DNA from 4 places in the Rhodoferax sp. GT1R46 genome. Region 2 is predicted to be linked to each of the others. Evidence: predicted binding sites of a transcription regulator. Region 2 holds the regulator's gene; each other region holds the start of a gene.
What was found. The regulator sigma-54, encoded in region 2, starts transcription at its own class of promoters, with help from an activator protein. The targets are predictions, from matches to a motif close to TGGCANGNAANCTGCTTT.

Region 1 (4,786 bases), on a different contig from region 2:
ATGCACGCCAATGGTGGGGTGCAGGCTGCTCGGCGGGTTCCAGGCTTTGTAGCGCACACCGGCCACAAACTCCCCCACGGTGCCGGTGCTTTGCAGGGGCAGGGCCTTGCCGTTGCAGGTGATGACGTAGCGGCTCTCATTGAGGCCCTTCACATGCACCTCCATGCGCTCCAGCGATGAATCGACATAGCGTGCGGTGCCGCCCGGTGCGCCTTCTTCGCCCATCACATGCCAGGGTTCCAGCGCATTGCGCAGGGTCAGTTCAATGCCGCAGGACTGGACCGATCCCACCATCGGGAAGCGGAACTCCACGTGCGGCGCAAACCAGCTCGGATCAAAGGCGTAACCTGCGGTCTGCATGTCGGCCACCACATCATCAAAGTCCATCTTGATGAAGGTGGGCAGCATGAAGCGGTCGTGCAGCTCGGTGCCCCAGCGGGTGGCGGGCGCTTTGTAGGGTGCTTTCCAGAAACGGGCCACCAGTGCGCGCAGCAGCAGTTGCTGCACGATGCTCATGCGCGGGTGCGGGGGCATCTCGAACGCACGCAGCTCCAGCAGGCCCAGGCGGCCGGTAGCCGAATCGGGCGAGTACATCTTGTCGATGGAAAACTCACTGCGGTGCGTGTTGCCCGTGGCGTCAATCAGGATGTTGCGCAGCGTGCGGTCCACCAGCCAGGGCGGCATGGACACGCCGTAGAGTTCGCGGTTGGCGTAAATCTGCTCGATGGCAATTTCCAGCTCATAGAGCTGGTCGTTGCGTGCTTCGTCCACGCGCGGGGCCTGGCTGGTGGGGCCCACAAACATGCCGCTGAACAAATAGCTCAAGGATGGGTGGTTGTGCCAGTACAGCAGCAGGCTGGCCAGCAGCTCGGGTTTGCGCAAAAACGGGCTGTCAGACGGCGTGGCGCCGCCCATTACAAAATGGTTGCCACCACCGGTGCCAGTGTGGCGGCCGTCGGTCATGAATTTTTCGGCTGACAAGCGCGATTCAAACGCGGCGTCGTACAAAAATTCGGTGTTTTTGACCAAGTCGACCCAGGTGGATACGGGGTGGATGTTGACTTCAATAACGCCGGGGTCCGGGGTTACTTGCAGCAATTTCAGGCGTGGGTCACGGGGAGGCGGGTAGCCCTCCAGCACCAGCTTCAGCCCGGTTTCCTTCGCGGTGGCTTCAATGGCAGCCAGCAGGTCCAGGTAGTCTTCCAGCTTTTCCAGCGGCGGCATGAAGATGTAGAGCACACCAGATTTTTCGCCCACGGCCTCGGCCTTGGGGCCACTGGCACGGCGCGGGTCGCGTACTTCCACGCACAGGGCGGTGCGGGTCACCCAATGGGCAGATTCCTGCTTCTCGGGCACACGCACGAAATCCACGGGCTCGATTTGGGCTGGGTAGGTTGGATTCACCGTCGCCTTCACCGTTGCGGCGCTGAGCACCGGAACAGGTCCCGGCCCGGCCACCAGCACGTTCGCGCTGTACTTGCCGTTCTTGCTTTTGAGCGCACTCTGAAACTTGCGCGCCGCTTCCCGTGCGCGTCCGCTGCCGCTCAGGTAGGGAACGCCACCGCGGGTGTGGGTCGGGGCTGGGCTTGCAGGCACGCCGCCGCCGGCTGCGCCAAAGTCCGGCAGAGCCGATACGCCGGTTTCAGGAAGATCGCTGTACCGTGCAGCCATGGCACTGTGCGCAGGCAAGTCTTGCCGCGGCGTGCTGGGGTCCGTCTCGATCAGGTACGGAAAATCAGCCTGGCTGACCCAGGGCAGCGAGTCCAGCGGCAGGCGCAAACCCATAGGCGAGTCGCCGGGCATGAGGTACATGCGTTCGTCGCGCAGGAACCAGGGGCCAGTGGTCCATTTGGGTCCCGACACCTCAGGCTTTTCAACGGCCTTCACGGGTAGCACGTAACCCACGGCGGTGTCGAGCTTCTGCTCAAACACCCGGCGCAGGCGGGCGCGCTCCATTTCGTCGTCCAGTTTGGAGTTGAACGGGTCTACGTTGACCGGCAGGCGGCGTTCACGCCACAGGTAGTACCAGGCGTCCTCAAAAGCCGCCTGCACAAACTGGTCGGTCATGCCCAGGCGTTTGGCCAGGGTTTTGGTGAAGCGCTGGGCGTCTTCACTGGTGTAGTGGGTGGGGTCGCGCTCGTCGGTGAACAACGAGGGGTCGGACCACACGGGCTGTTTGTCGGTGCGCCAGTAGATGTTGAGCGCCCAGCGGGGTAATTGCTCACCGGGGTACCACTTGCCCTGGCCAAAGTGCAAAAAGCCACCGGTGCCGTATTCGGCGCGCAGCTTGTGCACCAGCGCCGTGGCAAAGCCGCGCTTGGTGGGGCCCAGCGCGTCGGTGTTCCATTCGGCGGCGTCGCGGTCGTTGACGGCCACAAAGGTGGGTTCGCCGCCCATGGTCAGGCGCACATCGCCGGCTACCAGTTCCTTGTCGACCGCATTGCCCAGCGCCATGACGTCAAGCCATTGCGCTTCGGTATAGGGCTTGGTGACGCGGGGCGACTCAAAAATGCGGGTGACTTCCATGTGGTGGCTGAACTCCACCTCGCACTCGTCCATGCTGCCTTCAATCGGGGCTGCGCCCGAGGGCTGCGGCGTGCAGGCCAGCGGGATGTGGCCCTCACCGGCCAGCAGGCCCGAGGTGGCGTCCAGCCCGATCCAGCCCGCGCCGGGCAAATAGACCTCGCACCAGGCGTGCAGGTCGGTGAAGTCGACTTCGGTGCCGCTGGGGCCGTCCAGTGCCTTGACGTCGGGCTTGAGCTGAATCAGGTAGCCCGACACAAAGCGCGCCGCCAGGCCGCAGTGGCGCAGCAGCTGCACCAGGAGCCAGCCCGAGTCGCGACAGGAGCCGGAGCCCTTGGTCAGCGTTTCTTCGGGCGTTTGCACGCCGGGCTCCATGCGGATCAGGTACTTGATGTCGTTGTGGAGCATCTGGTTGATGTCCACCAGAAAGTCGATGGTGCGGCGCTTGGTGTAGTTGATTCTGGCCAGATAGGCCTCGACCAGCGGCGTGCGGGCATCGGCCAGCAGGTAGGGCAACAGCTCTTCCTGCAGCAGGGGTGCGTATTGAAAAGGAAACTCTTCAGCCGAGGGCTCCAGAAAGAAGTCGAATGGGTTGTAGACCGCCATCTCCACGACCAGATCCACAGTGACCTTGAATTCTTTGGTCTTGTTGGGGAAGACGAGGCGGCCCTGGTAGTTGGCAAACGGGTCTTGCTGCCAGTTGATGAAGTGTCCAGCGGCGGGCTCGACCTTGAGTGAGTACGAAATGATGTGGCTGCGGCAATGCGGCGCGGGGCGCAGCCGTACCACCTGGGGGCCCAGGTTGACCAGCCGGTCGTAGGTGTAGTGGGTAACGTGGTTCAGCGCAGCATGAATGGACATGGGTTGTCTCGGTTGGGCTCAATAAATTTCAATAGCTGGCGGGTGCCGCATGGTTTGAATCGTAACAAGCAATTCCCGCGCCATGGGTTTTTGCTGAGTCAATGGGGCGTGGTGACGGGTTAGCATGGGTTCAGTGCACGCTGTTTCTTACCTTCCCTCAGGATTGGCCCGGATTTTGTTCCCGGCCTTGCTGGGTTTTGTGGCGGGTACCGCGATGCAGTTGCAGCAATCGCAGCTGTCACCCTGGCTGGTTTATGCATCATTTGTGCTTCTAGCCCCCGTGCTCTATGCGCTGATAGCTACTAAAAAAATAGCAATCGCCGCACGCCTTGGAATGGCGTTGGTGGTGTTTGCGCTGCTGGGTTTCGGGGTGACGGGCTTGCGTGCGTCGTTTTACGAGAGCGACGCGCTGGCCCCCGCGCTGGAGGGCAGTGACCTGCTGGTGACCGGCGTGGTGGCGACCCTGCCGCAGCGCAATGAAGCGGGTTTGCGGTTCCGGCTGGAGGTGGAGTCGGCGCAGTTGGATGGGCAAACCCAGCGCGTGCCGCCACGGATGGATGTGGGCTGGTATGGCGGTGCCTATGCAACCGGCGAAGCCTTGCTGGGGCTGAACCGGTTGCCCGACGACCTCCAAGCGGGTGAGCGCTGGCAAATGACGCTGCGCTTCAAGGCGCCGCACGGCAGCCGCAATCCCCATGGATTTGATTACGAGTTGTGGTTGTGGGAGCAGGGCGTGCAAGCCACGGGCTACGTGCGGGCAACCGCCAAGGACCCGGTGCCGGTGCGGCTGGCGCAAACCTGGCGCCACCCGGTTGCGCTGGCGCGCCAGACGGTGCGGGACCGGATTTTTGCGCGCGTGGCACAGCGGCCCTTTGCCGGCATGATCGCGGCCTTGGTAGTGGGCGACCAGAATGCCATCGACCGCATCGACTGGGATGTGTTCCGAGCCACCGGTGTCGCACATCTGGTCTCCATTTCAGGCCTCCACATCACGATGTTCGCCTGGGGTGCGGCCTTGGCCATTGGCTGGTTGTGGCGGCGCTCCGGGCGTTTGTGCCTGGCGCTGCCGGCACCCAGCGCAGCCTTGCTGGGCGGCGTTTTGCTGGCCACGGCCTATTCCGTGTTTTCGGGGTGGGGCGTGCCCGCGCAGCGCACCTGCCTGATGCTGGCCACGGTGGCCGTGCTGCGGCTGTCGGGCGCGCGCTGGCCCTGGCCTCACGTCTGGATGCTGGCCTGCGCCGTGGTGGTGGCCAGCGACCCGTGGGCCCTGCTGCAGCCGGGTTTCTGGCTCAGTTTTGTCGCCGTTGGCGTGCTGTTTGCTACGGATTCAGGAGCGGCTAGCGCAGTAGCCACGGGGGCTAGAGGCACAAAAGGCTTAAAGAGTCACATTCTCTCCAACCTG
Region 2 (4,786 bases):
GGGCCGTTCCACATCGGCACGCGGCGGGACTCTTTCAGGCGCATCTTGCTGGGCAATTTGAGGTCGGGCGTGAGGATCCAGCCGGTCCAGCCCGAGAAGTTTTTCTTCCAGTGCGTGGCCAGCTGGCTGAAGAATTCGCCGCCGTCTTCGGTATGCGCCTGCTCGCGCGCACCCGCACCAGCAATACCGCCGACTTCAATCCGTTCGCCGTAGGGCGGGTTGAGCAGCATCACCCCAGGCAACTCGGTTGGTGGCATGCGCTGCAGCGCATCGCCACCGCGAAACTCGATGACGTCGGCCACGCCGGCACGCTCGGCATTGCGCTGGGCAAAATCGACCATACGGTGCGACACATCGCTGCCGTAAATCAAGGCGCTTTGACCTGCAGCCGGCTTGACGACTGCGTCAGCCGCTTCTGATTTGATAGCAGACCAGACGTGTGCCTGAAACGGCAAATATTTCTCGAAGGCAAAGTGGCGCAGCGAACCGGGGGCGATGTTGCAGGCAATCTGCGCGGCCTCAATGGCAATGGTGCCGCTGCCACAGCAGGGGTCATACAGCGGCAGCAAGTCGCCATCGCCATCAGCCCAGCCACTGGCGGCAATCATGGCCGCGGCCAGGGTTTCTTTCAACGGCGCCTCGCCCTTGTCTTCGCGCCAGCCGCGCTTGAACAGGGGTTCGCCCGAGGTGTCGATGTAGAGCGAACAGGTTTCGGTGGTCAGGTGGGCGTAGATGCGCACGTCAGGCCACTGGGTATTGACATCGGGGCGCACGCCGTGGGCCTTGTCGCGAAAGCGGTCGCACACCGCATCCTTGATTTTGAGCGCGGCAAAATTCAGGCTGGTGAGCGGGCTGTGCTGCGCCGTCACTTCGACCTTGATGCTTTGTTTGGGTGTGAACCAGACCTCCCACGCCACATCGGCCGCCGCCCGGTACAGGTCCTGTTCGCTGCGGTAGTCGGTGTACGACAACTGCACCAGCACGCGCTGCGCCAGGCGGCTGTGCAAATTGAGCCGCATGGCGTCGCGCCAGGAGGCGCGGGCCATCACGCCGCCACGGCGCGTGAGCAGGTCCTCACCCTTCAAACCCGTGAGGTCGTGCACCTCGGTGGCCAGAAAATCCTCCACGCCCGCGGCGCAGGGGAGAAAAATTTGGAGTTGGTTCATAGGTCTTTTCTCAGCGACGCGGGCGCAATCTTGAGCCCTTCGCGGTATTTGGCTACAGTGCGGCGGGCGCAATCAATTCCCTGCTCTTTGAGCATCTCGGAAATCTGGTTGTCGCTCAGGGGCTTTTTCAGGTTCTCGGCACTGATGAATTGTTTGATGAGGGCGCGCACCGCCGTGCTGGAGGCATTGCCACCCGATTCGGTGCCCAGCCCCGAGCCAAAGAAATACTTCAGCTCGAATGTGCCAAACGGCGTGGCCATGTATTTGGCGGTGGTGACCCGGCTGATGGTGGATTCGTGCAGGCCCAGCTCATCGGCAATTTCACGCAAAACGAGGGGGCGCATGGCCAGTTCGCCGTGGGTGAAGAAGCTCTTTTGCCGCTCCACGATGGCCGTGCTCACGCGCAGGATGGTGTCAAAGCGTTGCTGGATGTTCTTGATGAACCAGCGTGCCTCCTGCAGGCGCTGCTGCAAGCCGGCGTAGCTGGCGGCGTCTTTGCCACCCCGGTGGTTGCGCAACACATTGGCATAAATATCGTGCACCCGCAGCTTGGGCATCACCTCGGGGTTGAGCATGACGCGAAACTTGGGCGTCATGCCCGGGCTGGTCTTCGCCACCGGCAGCACCAGCACGTCGGGCACCACAATATTGCGCTCCACATCCACAAAACGCCGCCCCGGCTTAGGCTCCAGCCGGCTAATCAGGGCAATCGCGTCACGCGTCTGCGCATCGGTGCCGCCGCAGCGCTGCATCAGGGTTTTGACGTCCCGGCGGGCGAGCAAGGTCATGGGCTGCTCACAGATGCCCAGGGCCACCGCCAGTACGGCCCGGCGTTCCGGCGACTCCGATTCCGCTTTGGCCAACGCCATGAGCGCGCGCAACTGCAGACGCAGGCATTCACCCAGGTCGCGTGCGCCCACGCCTACGGGCTCCAGGCTGTGAAGCAGGCCCAGTGCCACGGTGAAGTGGTGCACCAGGTTTTCGACCTGCTCTTCATCGTCCCCGGCCAGCCCGCGGGCCAGCTCTTCCAGTGGCTCTTCCAGGTAGCCATCGTCATTCAGGGACTCGATCAGAAAGCGCAGCGCGCCGCGGTCTTCTTCGCTCAGGCGCAGCCGCAATGCCTGGCGATGCAGGTGCGATTGCAGGGACTCCTGTGAGCGCGCCAGCTCGGTGGCATCCACGTCTTCGCCATCACCCAGGTTGTTCGCTTTGGCCTTGGCGTCGGTGCCCCATTCGCCATCGTCGGGTACCAGCTCGGTCGTGCCGTCGCCATCCCAACTGGGCTCATCGTCCGAAGACAGCGGCGTCGCTTCATCGTCTTTTGTGCTGCTAGCCCCCGTGGAATCTGCGTACTCAGCTATCGAATTAGGAGCATGCTCCATCTCGCGCTCCCCTTCGCTCACGGGCGTGTCGGCCTGGGGCAGACCGAAATCCTCACGCGGGGCCTCGTCCTGGGTTAACTCCAGAAACGGGTTCTCGTCGAGCATCTGCTCCACTTCCTGGCTGAGTTCCAATGTGGAGAGTTGCAACAAGCGGATGGACTGCTGCAACTGGGGCGTGAGCGCCAGATGCTGGGAAACGCGCAGTGAAAGACCGGGTTTCATTGCGCTGGCCTACATTTTGAAGTGTTCGCCGAGATACACGCGACGCACATCGGCGTTGTTCACGATCTCGGTCGGGGTGCCTTGGGCCAGCACCACACCTTCGCTGATGATGTAGGCGTGGTCGCAAATACCCAGGGTCTCGCGCACGTTGTGGTCGGTAATCAGAACCCCGATGTTGCGGGATTTCAGGAAATTGATGATGCGCTGGATTTCGATCACGGCAATCGGGTCAATACCGGCAAAGGGCTCATCCAGAAGAATGAAACGCGGACGTGTCGCCAGTGCGCGGGCAATTTCCACCCGGCGGCGTTCACCACCCGACAGGGCCAGCGCTGGCGAATCACGCAGGTGCTCCACCCGCAGGTCTTGCAGCAGGGCGGTCAGGCGCAGCTCAATCTCGGGGCTCTTGAGCGGCTTGCCTGCGTCATCGAGCTGCAACTCCAGCACGGCGCGCACGTTGTCTTCGACATTGAGTTTGCGAAAAATAGAGGCCTCTTGCGGCAGGTAACCCAGGCCCAGGCGCGCGCGGCGGTGGATGGGCATGTGCTCAATGCTTTGTCCGTCAATGGTGATTTCGCCCGCGCTGGCGCGCAGCAGGCCCACAATCATGTAAAACGACGTCGTCTTGCCCGCCCCATTGGGGCCCAGCAAACCCACCACTTCGCCGGTGCGCACGGTCAGGGAAACATCCTTGACCACCTGGCGCTTGCCGTACGACTTCTGCAGGTGCCGTGCTTCAAGCCGGCCAATGGCGGTGTCCGGCCCGGTGTCAGGGGTGCTTTCTGCGAATGGCTCCAGTAGCGCGGTCACTTGGGCGCGCCCCCCAGGGTGGTGGTGGAGCGCAGCGGGGGAATCGGCGTGGCCGGAGTGGGGGCCGCGGCGGCCCCCTCGGGTTTGGGTATCAGCATGGCGCGCACACGGCCGCTGGGCGCTGCACCGGCGGCCTTGCTGGCAGAACCATCCACAGTGAACATATCGGTGAGGTTTTCATAAACAATCAGGCCACCGGTGATTTCGTCACCCACCGTGGTGCCACGCAGGCGGCGTAGCAGGGCTTTCTTGATGAATTTGACCGTGTCTGCGCGGCTGTCGTACTCAATGGATTCGCCCTCGCCTTCAATGTATTCCTCCAGCGCCTCCCGCTTTTGACGGAAAAAGGCCAGCTTGTCGGCCGTGCCCGTCACCACGCCAAACTGGTAGCCCTCAGGGTCTTGGCGCACTTCAAGCCGGGCGCCCCGAATCACGATGGTTCCTTTGGTCAGGACGACATTCCCCGTAAACAGGCTGACCTGCTTCACGTCGTCGTACCGCAGCGCGTCCGCCTCAATGTTCATGGGCTTGCTGCGGTCCGCTTTTTCGGCCCACGACGAGGGCGCAAACCCGATACAGGTCGCCAGCAAAAACAGGAATAAATAGATGTTTTTCATAAAGGCACGAAACTTGCTCGAAAAGAGCTGTTGCCATTGTACTGAGAGCATGGCACGAATTGCGAGGCCGTCACGCTAATCTCACCCGTTGTGGCGGCGTTACGCAATAATTGCGTCGAAATGGCTCCAAACGCGTTTTTCAGGCTCGTCCGGCACCGTGCGCTTGTGATGCTGCTCTGCTGGCTGTGCAGTGCGGCAGTGCAGGCTCGCGAAGTGCGGGTGGGCGTCTATGCCAATGAGCCCAAGATTTCTCTGGGCGCCGATGGCCAGCCCTCCGGGATTTTTGGTGATTTGCTGCGCGAGATAGCCCGGGATGAAGACTGGACGCTCGTGCCGGTCGTGTGCGAATGGCAAGCCTGCCTTGAAGCGACGCAGGCGGGCCGCATTGATCTGATGCCCGATGTGGCTTTCAGCGAGCAGCGCGCCCAGCTATTCGATTTTCACAAGACACCGGCACTGCACAGCTGGTCTCAGCTATACCAGCGCAAGGGAACGGACATCCGGTCGCTTCTGGACCTGCAAAACTTGCGGGTTGCCGTTCTGCAAGGGTCCGTTCAGCAAGAGCACCTGGCCAGCCTGCTGGCCAGCT
Region 3 (4,786 bases), on a different contig from region 2:
CCAGGTAATTACCAGTTTGGTCCGCTGGCGATTGTTCTTTCATCCCAACGGCGAGACTCCAACGAGCAAGTGCTGGTAGCCGAAGAATTTCTGCCAGTGACTGTTTGTGGCAGATAGCCGGGGCTTCCGGTTTGATCACCACGGTCGGCAGCGGGCCCACGGCAGTCGCATGACTTGGATCTGCCAATGGATGGTGACGCTGGTACAGCGGTCACTCAAGTGGGTCCGTCAGATCTCAGGATCCGACCCACTGCTGACATTGCGACTACTCAAATGATCGCCTGAAAGCAGTCATTCAAGCGCACACGATTCCTGGCTTCAAATTTCCGCTTCAGGGAAGCTCAATCCGATTGTTGAACTTCACGTGATGACCAGAAGCGGTCATACGATCCGATCGCCGCTGTTGCAAGTCAAGGCACGAAGCGGGCGCACACGACAGTCCAGTTACTGGCGGCCAGGCGAAAGTACAGTTGAGCCGTGATTTGTTGAAATTTGACATGCGATTAACTGATGGTCGCAGCAGTGTCGGAATGAGGGCAATAGTGTTTAAATTGTCCGGAGCTGTATGAATATTTCACTTTTCCTTGAATCTCCTAGAGTGGCACGATGCCATGTCCATGTGGTAGATCCGATAGAGGTGTTTGGTAAGCGTGCTAGGTACCCGCTCAGCGTCTGGTTTTTTGTATAGGGCTGAGGCATGCGCGCCATTACAGGGTTAGATTCCACCCTGCAAGTCCGTGGCGGTGGCAGAGACTCCGCGAAGCTGGCGGTGCTTGAGCCTGTAGGCCAGTTGCGGGCGGGTCATTCCCAACAGGCGTGCGGCTTCAGACAGGTTGCCGCGGGCGCGCCCCACCGCCAGGTCCAGCACCAGCGCATCGATATCCTCCAGAGCGCTGCCGCTGTCCAAGATGCGTGCGCACAAGTCATTGTCGTGCGCACTGGGCAGTTTGGTGAGATGCCCATGCGCGTCCAGACTGGTCTGCGCGGCCTCCGGCTGGTTCGGAAACAAGTGCTCCACCTCAACCATGCCGGACTGACTGGCCAGGATGACGCCGCGCTCCACCAGATTTTCCAGCTCGCGCACATTACCGGGCCAGGCATGTTGCTGCAGCGCTTGCAGCGCGCGCTCTTCAAAGCCCAGCACTCGTTTACTGTGCAGCGCGCAGAAGCGCGTGAGCATGGCCTGGGCCAGTGGCTCTATGTCGGTCTTGCGCTCGCGCAAGGGTGGAATGCAGATCGGGTACACATTCAGGCGGTACAGCAGATCCGCCCGGAAGCGCCCGGCCAGCACTGCCTGCTGCAGGTCGACGTTGGTGGCCGCCACCAGGCGCACATTCACCCGGCGGGTGGTCTCGCCACCCACGCGTTCAATCTCGCCCTCCTGCAGCACGCGCAGCAGTTTGGCCTGCGCTGCCAGCGGCAGCTCGCCCACTTCATCGAGCAGCAGGGTGCCGCCATCGGCACGCTCAAAGCGGCCTATTCGCATGGAGTGGGCGCCGGTGTAAGCACCCTTTTCCACGCCAAACAGTTCGGCCTCCACCAGCTCGGAGGGTAGGGCAGCGCAATTTACCGCCACAAAGGGTTTGTCGGCACGGCTGGAGAGTTCATGCAGGGCGCGTGCAAAGCGCTCCTTGCCCACGCCGGTCTCGCCGGTGAGCAGCACCGTGGCCTGGGTGGATGCTACCTTTTGCATTAGCGTGTAGGCCTTGCGAAAGGCGCTGGAGTTGCCAATCAGCTGGCCGCCCTGCGTGGAGGGCTCCAGCGTCGACTTCAAGGCATCCACCTGCGACTGCAGAGCCTCCATCTTTTCCATCAACGAGTCGTCGTTGAAGTAAACGCGGTGCGCCTCGCCATCGGGCCATTCTTCAATCGGGCGCCCGACGATCTGGCAATGCTCTGCACCGCAGGCAGCGCACATGGTTTCTTTATAAAGAATCAGCCGGCCCATGAAGGCGCTGGTGTAGCCACTGGCATAACCCAGCAGCGTCCAGCAGGCCGGGTCGGTATCCAGCCCGTATTTCTGCTGGTGCGCATAGGCCTCCCACGAATGCTCCCAATTGAACTCGCCGTAAAACTGGCCGGCCTGGATATCGAAGTTGAGCTTGACCGGCGTGACATGGGCCGCACCTTCGAGCATGAAGAGTTGCGGGCCCACCAGAAAGCATTCGTTCAGCGACATTTCGGGCCGCGTCTTGCGCGCGTACTCGGCATCGCACATGCCTGCGGCATAGCCCATGCGCGTCAGGATACGCCGCGCGTGCTCGGCGCCGACGGAAGTGATCAGGTCCTGGCGCAAGGCAGTCAGGGCCATGGTGTGCATCAGCACCATGCGCCGGTCACCGAGCCAGATGGCGCCGCTATCCGGCTCAAAACGCAACAGGCGCCGCAAGTCGTCATTGGGTGGATATTTGAAGCTCATTGGCATATCCCTTGTGGTGGTGGCGTATAGCCATTTTCTCGATATTTATCTTTTGACCATCGCCAAGGTGCGATAGGGGGGCTTCTGCCGGCTTTTGATCATCCAAACAAATCTGGCGCCTAACGCTTGTCCTATTGGTAAATATAACCTTGAAAGCTCGGAGATCAATCCGAGGGAAAGCCCTATTGCGCCGCAGTTAAAAAACCCAATCGGTGCAGAAAACGCTTACCGTAGTTAGGGGTTATCCCTATAAATCTCGAGATTTATGACGTCCAAGACAAAGTTGGCAAGGAGCTTGCAAAGTCAGCCAGGCAAGACCTGCCATTTCCTGCAGGCCACTTCGCCCATCTAAAACGAGGAGACTTTCAATGGCTTTGCTGAATCGAATGGACTGGTACGACATTGCCAGGGCCACCAACTGGTCACCGAAATACGTGACCGAACTGGAGCTGTTTCCGGCCGAGATGGCTGGCGACTACGGCCTGCCGCAGGAGGCCTGGGAAAAATACGACGAACCCTACAAGCAGACCTATCCCGAATACGTGAAGGTGCAGCGCGAAAAAGACGCCGGCGCCTATTCGGTGAAGGCCGCGCTGGAGCGTTCGCACATTTTTGAAAACTCCGACCCGGGCTGGAAGTCGGTGATCAAGGCGCACTACGGCGCGCTGGCGCGGCTCGAATATGCCGCCGCCAGTGCCGAGGCGCGCATGATGCGTTTCTCCAAGGCACCCGGCATGCGCAACATGGCCACGCTGGGCTGCCTGGACGAAATGCGCCACGGCCAGATCCAGCTGTACTTCCCGCACGAGCATGTGTCCAAAGACCGGCAAATGGACTGGGCGCACAAGGCGCTGGACACCAACGAGTGGGCCATGATTGCCGCGCGCCATTTCTTCGACGACATCATGATGACGCGTGACGCCATCAGCGTCTCCATCATGCTGACCTTCAGCTTCGAGACCGGCTTTACCAACATGCAGTTCCTGGGTCTGGCAGCGGACGCGGCCGAGGCCGGCGACCACACTTTTGCCAGCCTGATCTCCAGCATCCAGACCGATGAGTCGCGCCACGCGCAGATCGGCGGCCCGGCGCTGCAGGTGCTGATTGACAATGGCAAGAAGGACGTGGCGCAGAAGAAGGTCGATATCGCCTTCTGGCGCGCCTGGAAACTGTTCTCGGTGCTGACCGGCCCGATCATGGACTACTACACGCCGCTGGAGCACCGCAAACAGTCGTTTAAGGAGTTCATGGAAGAGTGGATCGTGGCGCAGTTTGAGCGCGCCCTGACCGACCTGGGCCTAAGCCTGCCCTGGTACTGGGACCACTTCCTGGAGCAGCTCAGCGAGCAGCACCACGGCATGCACCTGGGATCCTGGTTCTGGCGCCCCACCATGTTCTGGAATCCGGCGGCTGGCGTGACCCCGGCCGAGCGCCAATGGCTGGAAGAAAAGTACCCCGGCTGGAACGACACCTGGGGCGAATGCTGGGACGTGATCATCGACAACGTGGTCGAGGGAAACATGGCCATGACCTATCCCGAGACCCTGCCCATGGTCTGCAATATGTGCAACCTGCCCATCAACTACACGCCGGGAAAGCAGTGGAACGTCAAAGACTTTCCGCTGGAATACAAGGGCCGCCTGTACCACTTCGGCTCCGAGCAGGACCGTTGGTGCTTTGAGCAGGAGCCCGAACGCTATGCCGGTCACCTGAGCCTGGTGGACCGCTTCCTGGCCGGAATGATCCAGCCCATGGACCTGGGTGGCGCGCTCAACTACATGGGCCTGGCACCAGGCGAGATTGGCGACGACGCGCACAACTATGCCTGGGCCGAAATCTACAAGGCCATGCGGGCCGAGAAAAAAGCCAGCTGAAACGCTGAGCCCTCACACCACTGACCCATCACGTCGCCGGCCACCGCGCCGGTGCCATGAATCCAACCGATACAGGAGAGCCCCATGGCCCTATTTCCCTTGAGTTCCAATTTTGAAGGTGACTTCGTGCTGCAGCTGCTGCCGGTCGATACCGAAAACACCATGGACGAGGTGGCTGCCGCCGCCGCCCACCACTCGGTGGGCCGGCGTGTGCGCGCCCGCCCCGGCCAGATCCTGCGCATCCGCCGCCAGGGCAGCACCGAGTTGCTGCCGCGCAACCTGAAGGTGGCAGAGGCAGGCTTCAAGCCGACCGAAACCATCGAGGTGGTCTGGCAAGCCCCCAGCCTCTAAGCCGGAGACCGCAACATGACATTCCAAAAAGTATGCACCCTTGATGACCTGTGGGAAGGCGACATGGAGTCCTTCGAGGTCGATGGCAAAGACATCCTGCTGGTCTGTGCCGAGGGCGGTGTGATCAAGGCCTTTCAGGGCA
Region 4 (4,786 bases), on a different contig from region 2:
CTTGGCCCAGCTCTTTGGCGCCGTTGCCGACAGCAGCACCATTGACCAGCTTTTGGCCGACATGGATGGTGGTCCCATCGACGATGGCAGCAACGATGACTCGCTTGAATCTGCTGCGGCCGACAACGAACTGGTGAAGTTTGTCAACAAGGTCATCATCGACGCCTACCATCAGAAGGTGTCCGATATCCACATCGAACCCCTGCCGGGCAAGTTCAAAACCGGCATCCGGTTTCGCATCGATGGCAGCCTGGTGCCCTATGTGGAGGTGCCAGCGCACTTTCGCCAGGCCATGGTCACGCGTCTCAAGATCATGTGCGACCTGGACATTTCCGAGCGCCGCAAACCGCAGGACGGCAAGATCAAGTTCAAGAAGTATGGCCCGCTGGATATTGAACTGCGCGTGGCCACCATTCCCTCTGCTGGCGGAGTGGAAGACGTCGTCATGCGCATATTGGCCGCTGGCGAACCGATTCCTCTGGAAAAACTGGGCTTGACGGCCCACAACAAGTCCCGGCTGGAAGCCACCGTCAGCAAACCCTATGGACTGTTTTACGTGTGCGGCCCTACGGGCTCGGGCAAAACCACCACACTGCACTCCATCCTGAAGTTTCTCAACAAGCCGGACACCAAGATCTGGACCGCCGAAGACCCGGTTGAAATCACCCAAAAAGGCCTGCGCCAGGTTCAGATCAACCGCAAGGCGGGCATCGACTTTGCGCTCATCATGCGTGCGTTTCTGCGGGCCGACCCCGACATCATCATGGTGGGCGAGTCGCGCGACAAGGAGACGGTTTCAATGGGCGTCGAGGCCTCGTTGACCGGCCACCTGGTGTTTTCCACGCTGCACACCAATTCCGCGCCCGAGTCCATCACCCGGTTGATGGACATGGGCATGGACCCGTTCAACTTTGCCGATGCGCTCTTGGGCATTTTGGCGCAGCGGCTAGCCAAGAAACTGTGCGACTGCAAAGCATCGTACGAGCCCGATGCCGAAGAGTTGCGCCTGTTTCTGGCGGAATACGCCGAAGAGCTGCGCCACTCCAAAGCCTGGAAGGAAGACCACGCAGGCGAGAGCAAAAAACTGCTTGAGAGCTGGCGCCAGATCTATGGAGTTGACGGCCAGATCAAGCTTTACAAAGCCGTTGGCTGCGACAAGTGCAACAAGACCGGCTACAAAGGCCGTATTGGTCTGCACGAACTGCTGGTGGCGGACGACGACGTCAAAAAGCTTATTCAGGAACGTGCCCGGGTTGCCGAGCTGTTCGCCATGGCGGTGGAGGGTGGCATGCGGACCCTGAAGATGGACGGCATGGAGAAAGTCATGATGGGTATGACTGACTTGAAGATGGTCCGGTCGGTGTGTATCAAGTGATGGACGGTAAGTGACAAAAATGTCGTGTTGGGCGGCCTGTAGCAAAAAATGTCGCTACGGGCGCCACGCATGGTCGCTTTTTATTGAAAAGGGCTCTGTTTAGCGGCATTTTCCGGGCTTTAGAACCTGGCACGCATTCTGCAAAGCTAAAAGGTCTTTTGTTTTTATTCAACCAAGGAGCTTTTAATGAAGCGTTCTATGCAAAAGGGTTTTACCCTGATCGAATTGATGATCGTTGTGGCGATTATTGGTATTTTGGCTGCGGTGGCGTTGCCTGCTTACCAGGACTACACCGTGCGTGCGAAGGTTTCTGAAGTGATTCTTGCTGCTTCAGCGTGCCGTACGAGCATCACCGAGGTATATCAGAGCACGAACGTTGCTTCGTTGCCCGCTGGTGGTAAGTGGGGTTGTGAGTTTGCAACGGGTGCGAGTTCTGGTCCTACAAAGTATGTTTCCCAAATTGAAACTACAGAGAAGGGCGACATTCGGGTGACAGTGCAAGGACTTACGCCCAACATCCCAGCCGCTTCTTATGTGTCTATGACTCCGACGATCAACGCTGCAGGAACATCAGTTTCTGGTTGGGATTGTGGTCCAACTGGAGCGATGCCCGCCAAGTATTTGCCTGGTTCCTGCCGTGCGACGATTGTCGCTTTGGGCGCAACTTGGGCTGCGAATTAATCCGCTTATTGGATTCGTTTGAGATGGGGTTGGCCTAATTGAAGCCAGCCAATATTTAAAGGGCTCTTCGGAGCCCTTTGTTATTTCCCACTGACGCAATATGGTTCTTTTCGTTTCAGCATTTCTTTTAAGCCTCGCATGGCTCACGGCTGATCATTTTCCGCCCTGGATCAGTTGGCATAACGAAATTGGAGCATTTGCGGCGGTGCTGTGGGCCTTTGGCTGCTTACTGGTACGCCACCACGATAAGCTAAGGCGCCCCGTTGCCTTGCCAAAGTTGATGTGAGACGGCCAGATCAAGCTTTACAAAGCCGTTGGCTGCGACAAGTGCAACAAGACCGGCTACAAAGGCCGTATTGGTCTGCACGAACTGCTGGTGGCGGACGACGACGTCAAAAAGCTTATTCAGGAACGTGCCCGGGTTGCCGAGCTGTTCGCCATGGCGGTGGAGGGTGGCATGCGGACCCTGAAGATGGACGGCATGGAGAAAGTCATGATGGGTATGACTGACTTGAAGATGGTCCGGTCGGTGTGTATCAAGTGATGGACGGTAAGTGACAAAAATGTCGTGTTGGGCGGCCTGTAGCAAAAAATGTCGCTGCGGGTGCCACGTATGGTCGCTTTTTATTGAAAAGGGCTCTGTTTAGCGGCATTTTCCGGGCTTTAGAACCTGGCACGCATTCTGCAAAGCTAAAAGGTCTTTTGTTTTTATTCAACCAAGGAGCTTTTAATGAAGCGTTCTATGCAAAAGGGTTTTACCCTGATCGAATTGATGATCGTTGTGGCGATTATTGGTATTTTGGCTGCGGTGGCGTTGCCTGCTTACCAGGACTACACCGTGCGTGCGAAGGTTTCTGAAGTGATTCTTGCTGCTTCAGCGTGCCGTACGAGCATCACCGAGGTATATCAGAGCACGAACGTTGCTTCGTTGCCCGCTGGTGGTAAGTGGGGTTGTGAGTTTGCAACGGGTGCGAGTTCTGGTCCTACAAAGTATGTTTCCCAAATTGAAACTACAGAGAAGGGCGACATTCGTGTGACAGTGAAAGGACTTACGCCCAACATCCCAGCCGCTTCTTATGTGTCTATGACTCCGACGATCAACGCTGCAGGAACATCAGTTTCTGGTTGGGATTGTGGTCCAACTGGAGCGATGCCCGCCAAGTATTTGCCTGGTTCCTGCCGTGCGACGATTGTCCCTTTGGGCGCAACTTGGGCTGCGAATTAATCCGCTTATTGGATTCGTTTGAGATGGGGTTGGCCTAATTGAAGCCAGCCAATATTTAAAGGGCTCTTCGGAGCCCTTTGTTATTTCCCACTGGCGCAATATGGTTCTTTTCGTTTCAGCATTTCTTTTAAGCCTCGCATGGCTCACGGCTGATCATTTTCCGCCCTGGATCAGTTGGCATAACGAAATTGGAGCATTTGCGGCGGTGCTGTGGGCCTTTGGCTGCTTACTGGTACGCCACCACGATAAGCTAAGGCGCCCCGTTGCCTTGCCAAAGTTGATGTGGCCCTTGGCGGTATTGTGTGTGGTTGTAGTCATACAGGCGATAGCCGGAAACATTGTGTTTTCTGGGGATGCTTGGGTTCTAGTTTTCTATTTGGCGACGTGCGCATTTGCACTTGCATTTGGATATTTGTTCGGATGCGAACGTATAAACGACGCCCCTCTGCAGACGCCGTTCCAATCCCTGTCTCTTGGTTTTTCCATGCTATTGCTGCTCGGAGGGTTGTGTTCCATCGTGGTGGCATTGGGGCAAGTGCTGGATGTCTGGGAGAACGTAATGTGGGTCGTGCGTATGCCCGTTTTGCGCAGACCAGGGGGCAACCTCGGGCAGCCCAACCAACTGGCCACATTGATCTTGTTCTCCATCGCCAGCATCGTCTATCTATTTGAATCCCGTTGGCTGCGGACATTCACAGCATTGCCTGTCGCTGCCGTGTTGCTCATCGGTCTCGCTTTGACTGAGTCGCGCACTGGTGCGTTGGGTTTGTCGTTAATGGCAGCGTGGTGGTTCTTAAAGCGTCGTCGAATCGGGTTTGCCTTGTCGAGCCGTGCAGTCGTTTTGTGGCTGGTCTACTTTGCTTGTTGCTTTTGGTTTTGGCCGACGTTTTTCAACTTCATACAGGACGGGGGCTGGTCTGATGCAGTTGCGGCCCAAGTTAACACCAGCGCTGGTACCCGTCTGGTTGTCTGGCCGCAGCTTTGGGTTGCCGTTCTGCAGCGGCCCTGGTTTGGTTGGGGTTTCGGTGAGGTTTCCACGGCGCACAATGCAGTGCTTCATGCGTACATCGAGAGCGAGCCTTTCACCTATGCTCACAACATCGTTCTGGATATGGCGGTTGGAATGGGACTGCCCCTGACCTTCTTGCTTGTGGGCGCGGTGGTCGCTTGGCTCTGGCGTCGTGTCCGTGCCGCGAATGATCTTGTTAGTTGGTATTGTCTTGCTATCGCATTGCCATTCGGGGTGCATTCGATGTTGGAGTTTCCATTCGCTTATGCATATCTGTTATTCCCCGTCATGTTTTTACTCGGTGTTTTAGAGGCGCGGCTGGCGCCAAACAGTGTTGTGCGCATCCCTTGGTGGAGCGCTGCCGCGGGCTGGGTGTTAGTCAGCACCGCTATGGCCTGGAGTGTCGTTGAGTACATTTCCATTGAAGAAGATTTTCGCGTTGCCCGGTTCGAATTTCTGCGCATTGGGCAGACTTCTGGCGATTACGAGCGTCCAC

Region 1: a site for sigma-54 is predicted at 3,450-3,467, ahead of AC097W_RS03240 (transglutaminase family protein). Genes of this name have one in related genera too.
Region 3: a site for sigma-54 is predicted at 2,704-2,721, ahead of AC097W_RS01040 (aromatic/alkene/methane monooxygenase hydroxylase/oxygenase subunit alpha). Genes of this name have one in related genera too.
Region 4: a site for sigma-54 is predicted at 1,503-1,520, ahead of AC097W_RS15140 (pilin). Genes of this name have one in related genera too.

Annotation. Positions count from the first base shown of each region.
Region 1 covers NZ_JBWMBC010000001.1:680,154-684,939, forward strand. The annotation lists gene AC097W_RS03240 (transglutaminase family protein) at 1-3,384, opposite strand, end outside; gene AC097W_RS03245 (DNA internalization-related competence protein ComEC/Rec2) at 3,599-4,786, shown strand, end outside.
Region 2 covers NZ_JBWMBC010000002.1:93,966-98,751, forward strand. The annotation lists gene AC097W_RS05825 (THUMP domain-containing class I SAM-dependent RNA methyltransferase) at 1-1,166, opposite strand, end outside; gene rpoN (RNA polymerase factor sigma-54) at 1,163-2,770, opposite strand; gene lptB (LPS export ABC transporter ATP-binding protein) at 2,780-3,568, opposite strand; gene lptA (lipopolysaccharide transport periplasmic protein LptA) at 3,577-4,197, opposite strand; gene AC097W_RS05845 (transporter substrate-binding domain-containing protein) at 4,366-4,786, shown strand, end outside.
Region 3 covers NZ_JBWMBC010000001.1:206,983-211,768, reverse strand. The annotation lists gene AC097W_RS01050 (DMT family transporter) at 1-8, shown strand, start outside; gene AC097W_RS01045 (sigma 54-interacting transcriptional regulator) at 716-2,425, opposite strand; gene AC097W_RS01040 (aromatic/alkene/methane monooxygenase hydroxylase/oxygenase subunit alpha) at 2,788-4,293, shown strand; gene AC097W_RS01035 (toluene-4-monooxygenase system B family protein) at 4,378-4,644, shown strand; gene AC097W_RS01030 (monooxygenase system ferredoxin subunit) at 4,660-4,786, shown strand, end outside.
Region 4 covers NZ_JBWMBC010000007.1:32,285-37,070, forward strand. The annotation lists gene AC097W_RS15135 (ATPase, T2SS/T4P/T4SS family) at 1-1,375, shown strand, start outside; gene AC097W_RS15140 (pilin) at 1,562-2,056, shown strand; gene AC097W_RS15145 (hypothetical protein) at 2,412-2,600, shown strand; gene AC097W_RS15150 (pilin) at 2,787-3,281, shown strand; gene AC097W_RS15155 (PglL family O-oligosaccharyltransferase) at 3,382-4,786, shown strand, end outside.